2 regions of the Bacteroides sp. AM16-24 genome follow, and region 2 is predicted to be linked to the other one. Evidence: riboswitches for the same ligand, from Rfam matches in the RefSeq annotation. Region 2 holds a riboswitch; the other holds the start of a gene.
What was found. A riboswitch is a leader RNA that binds a small molecule or an ion and turns the genes downstream of it on or off. The one in region 2 is predicted to bind thiamine pyrophosphate.

Region 1: it holds a riboswitch for thiamine pyrophosphate, as region 2 does, so the genes downstream of both, DW182_RS15625 (thiamine phosphate synthase) here and DW182_RS11430 (TonB-dependent receptor) in region 2, are expected to answer to the same signal.

What each region holds. Positions count from the first base shown of each region.
Region 1 is NZ_QRKI01000014.1:37,671-40,080, reverse strand. It holds gene thiC (phosphomethylpyrimidine synthase ThiC) at 1-638, opposite strand, end outside; gene DW182_RS15625 (thiamine phosphate synthase) at 656-1,276, opposite strand; TPP riboswitch at 1,338-1,432, opposite strand; gene DW182_RS15620 (hypothetical protein) at 1,487-2,338, opposite strand.
Region 2 is NZ_QRKI01000008.1:148,424-150,833, forward strand. It holds gene DW182_RS11430 (TonB-dependent receptor) at 1-1,221, opposite strand, end outside; TPP riboswitch at 1,256-1,352, opposite strand; gene DW182_RS11435 (mechanosensitive ion channel family protein) at 1,486-2,358, shown strand.

The DNA.
Region 1 (2,410 bases), on a different contig from region 2:
GTGGAAGAAGTGGCGGAGTTTCCTATATTCGTATTTATCTTGACGAGGAATTTAGAACCGATAATCATGGGCTCGGCCTCAGGATGGTTGATGTTGGCAGGCAGTGCGGCACGTCCTGCTGCAATCTCATCCCGCACAAATTCCGGTGTGATGTAAGTTTCTATGCCCAATTCCTTGCAGTTCATGTTTTCGCGAATGGCAACGTACTCCATTTCCGGGGTGACAATTCCTTTTTTGGCATAGTACATTTGCGTAACCTGCTTGCCCGCTTTCGCACGGTAGGGCAGGGTGATATGCTCAAAACGGAGAGATTCGAGGCTCTTGTCTGCCAGGCGCATCTTGCCGTATTCGGAACTGATTGCCGTCAGTCGTTCCACTTCCCGCTCCTGTATCCACGGTTCGCGGAGGCGGGGCAGACCTTTCTTTAAGTCGACTTTCTGGTTCGGGTCACTGTATGCTCCACTTGTGTCGTAGATGTACACGGGGGCATTTTCCGTGATGATTTTCTTCCCGTTTTCCACTACTACGGTAGGCGTCAGATTCACTTTTCTCATACCCACTTTCAGGTAAGGGAAAAGTTCACCCTGCATGTAGACTTTCTCGGAATCGGGATAGGTGATTTTTGTTTTATCTTCCATGGTTCAATAATTGATTGCTATTCGGTCAGTTGTATGATTGTCTCCATCTCACGCACAGGATTCCCGGCTTTCAGAATACCACCGCTCAGTGCTATCCCGCTTAGTCCTACGGCTTTCAATGCCGGGATATCTTCACGAGTAATTCCACCAATGCCGACGACGGGAATTGAAAGACCTTCTTCTTTCATCTGCGCCAGGATGGAGCGGTAACCATCCAGTCCCAGGATGGGTGATAATTTTTGTTTGGTGGTGGTGAAACGGAAGGGGCCGCAACCAATGTAGTCCGCGCCATCGGCAACATGCTGCCTGATGTCTTCAAAAGTGTTGGCGGTTCCACCGATAATGAAACCTTTACCAAGTCTCTCCCTTGCTTCTTTTATCGGCATATCCAATTTTCCTAAATGGACACCGTCCGCACCAATCTGTTTCACCAGGTCTACGTGGTCATCAATGATGAAGGTAGCCCCGTATTGGCGGCAGAGGTCCTGCACGCGTATGGCTGTGGCTTTCAGCTCATTTTCGGAAGCATCTTTCATCCGAAGCTGTACCCAGCGGCAGCCCCCTTCAAGGGCTATACGTGCGGAGTCCAAGTATGAAATAGATGCCGTAAAATGCGTAATGAATTGTACGTCAAACATTCAAACTCTGAATTTTTAGAGGTTCTACTTACAGAAAGGGATAGTAGTATAAACGAATAGTAGAATATAGAAAGAAAATTCCCTTCGACGGTACTAACCGTATCAGGTTCATTGGGTATAATCTCAGCTATATTTATAGCACCCCCTTTTCTGCCGGTAAAGTAAGGACGAATGTTTTTAACAGGAAAGAGACCGGCCTATCTTTTATGATTATTTAAACTTAACATAATTCAGCCGTGTATATTGCTTGTTTCCCGAAGCAAAGGTACATGAGATACGCGCTGAGACGATAAATACCGTCTCACCGGGTTGGAAAGCATGCTCTGTACCGGGTACTTGTCCCGATTCACGGCTTGCCGTACGGGAGCTTATCCGGAAAGTAACCAGATTACCGATAGAATCTTCCAGCGTCAGTATTTGTCGGACATAAAAATAGGGAGTTGTTCCTTTGACCATTGTTTTGTAAGGATCGTCTTCCAACCGTACACGCAGTACTTTCAGTGTTAGATTCTCTACTTTATCTCCTTCCTTGCCCAGGAAGCGGCTGGTAGAATATTTCTGCCTTGCCTGCCGTTTCTGAATATCCAGATGAACGGAATGGTATATCCGGGCTATTTCTGCGAAACGTTCCTGTTTAGGAATGCGGGGCGTGAATTTATAGGCAATCCAACTTACATAACTCGGGTCGATGCGGAAAATCTCGTGCAGAAAATGTCCGCGATACTTCCCGAAAGCAATGATATCGTCTCCCTTGCTTTGCATACGTTTAGCATTATACTCCACCAATAGCATGCAGCGGGGAGAGTAATAACATAGACTGCTTGCTACCCGCAGACTCTCATGGATATTTGTAGAAAGGTCTTGAATGTAAAAAATAGACTGGCGTTCGGGTAGTGGAGAATAAACCCATAATGAGTAACGGGGATAGCCGGGATGGGGCAACACCACCAGATAAGCACCTGCATCTTTGTAAGATGTTCTTCCCCGGTTGTATTCGTTTAGTTTCTGATACAACAGCCCTTGTTCTGCTTCGGGTATTCCCGGAATAATCGGATTTGCCATAAGCATTGAGTTATTTATTCAAATATAAGATTTTTCGGGCGAATAATCAAACTCTGTATGGAAAAGTTTAGG
Region 2 (2,410 bases):
GCGGTAATATTCATGATCGGGGGCAAGCTCACCCAGATAATTCTTCACCCATACCACCTTGCCGTTATGGGTATTCTTATAATAATTCAGTCCGCCACCGATGGAGGCATCTAACTTATCTCCTTTATAATCGAAAGAGAATATACCGCCACCGAAACCACTGTCTACCAGTTTACGGCGTATAAGGTCCGATTTCTCTATAGTGGTACCGTTTGTTTCAAATGGAGTCAAGCCATACTCCACCAGTGTACGCCGATTTTTGTATTCCTCATAGTAACCGTAACCGTCAGTGTAGTGCAGTGCTATGTTCAGCTTCCATGAAGAAGACAATATCTGGTTTAGTAATAATTGGTAATGTGTCTGGCGGTAGTAATCTATCTGATTGTCATAGAATCCGATTACATTTCCTTGGGCATCTTCTATGGCTCCGTTGGGATTGTACTTACGGTCGTTTTCCAATGTTTTTTTATCCAGACCATCCCAAGCATGATATGTTTCTTCTTTTCCGCCGAAGGTGATGAATTTGACGGTAGTCTTGTCGCCATAATATCCGCCCTGCACAAAATAAGATTTCAGGTCGGCACTGGCACGGTCACGGTAGCCGTCACTGTGGATATTAGACAGACGTGCATCAACTCCCCATCGTCCATTGATGAGGCCGGTGCCTACCTTTACCGTTTCTTTATGGGTATTGAATGACCCGTAAGAGCCTGAGAATTCTGCATACGGTGTGGGTAGAATGCCTTGTGTCTTCATATTGATACTGGCTCCGAATGCTCCTGCACCATTTGTGGAAGTTCCTGCACCGCGTTGAATCTGCAAGTCCTGAAGTGAAGAGGCAAGATCGGGAGTATTTACCCAAAAGATAGAATGGCTTTCCGCATCGTTCATGGGTATACCGTTAGTGGTTACATTGATGCGTGTAGCATCTGTTCCGCGCACCCGAATACTGGTGTAACCGATACCTGCACCTGCATCACTCGTTGTCAGTACAGACGGTGTGAACGACAACAGATAGGGAATGTCTTGTCCGAAGTTCTGCTTTTTAAGCTGTTCTTTACTAACATTGGTAAACGCCACCGGAGTAGTTCCCGTGGCACGGGTAGAAATAATTTCTACTTCCTGCAGGCTTATCACCCGCAAGCTGTCCTTTTCATGCGTCTGCGCACAGACGCCCAGCGTTGCCGTCAACAGGCAGGCCGCCATTGCATGTTTTCTCATTGCAATTTTAACTATTAAAGATGAATACAGAAAAGGGGAACTTTTCTTCTTTTCCCTCCGCCGGCACTACCCGGATCAGGTCAATGGGTATGATCTCAGCCCGTCATATTAGGGCACCCCTTAGTTGAAATCGGGAGCAAAATTAAGTGTTTTCGCTGAAACACGCAAATCAAGTGAACGATAACCGGAAATATTTGTTAATTTTGTAATCTCCCGTAATTATTAGGAGATAATGATTTTATTAACTTCAAACGAACAAATATTATGTTAGTATTATTACAAACGGCAATTCCTGCCGATGGAACTGTAGTAGAAGAAGGCTTCAGCAAATTGCAAGTCTTTCTTCAACAATTAATAGACTGGGGTGTAGCTGCCGGTGGAAATATTATTGGGGCTATTCTAATTTTTGTCATTGGACGTTTCCTTATTTCTCTCATTAAGAAGATGGTTTCCAAACTGTTGGCAAAGCGTCATGTGGATGCTGGTATTCAAAGCTTTGTAAAGAGCTTGGTAAATATCCTTCTGACCATCTTGCTGATTATTGCCGTTATCGGTAAGCTGGGTGTAGAAACAACCTCCTTTGCTGCCTTGCTGGCATCTGCTGGTGTGGCTATTGGTATGGCTTTGTCCGGTAATCTACAGAATTTTGCGGGTGGCTTGATTATTCTCTTGTTCCGTCCTTACAAGGTGGGGGACTGGATAGAAAGTCAGGGGGTATCAGGTACGGTACGTGAGATACAAATCTTCCATACGATTTTGACTACGGCTGATAATAAAGTGATTTATATACCGAACGGAGCCTTGAGCAGTGGTACAGTGACCAATTATAGCCGTGAAGATACCCGCCGTGTGGATTGGGTAATTGGCGTAGAATATGGTGAGAACTATGATAAGGTGGAAGAAACTGTTAGACGGATTATTGCTGAAGATAAGCGTATCCTTGCTGACCCGGCACCTTTTGTAGCCCTTCATGCTTTGGATGCAAGCAGTGTAAATGTTGTTATCCGTGTTTGGGTAAAGAGTGGAGATTATTGGGGAGTTTACTTCGATATGAACAAGACCATTTATTCTGTATTCAATAAGGAAGGTATCGGTTTCCCTTTCCCACAACTGACAGTACATCAATCAAAGGATTGATAGTAGTCTGGAACTGATTGCTGTAAAAGAATAGGGGGCATAGCAAGTTGTT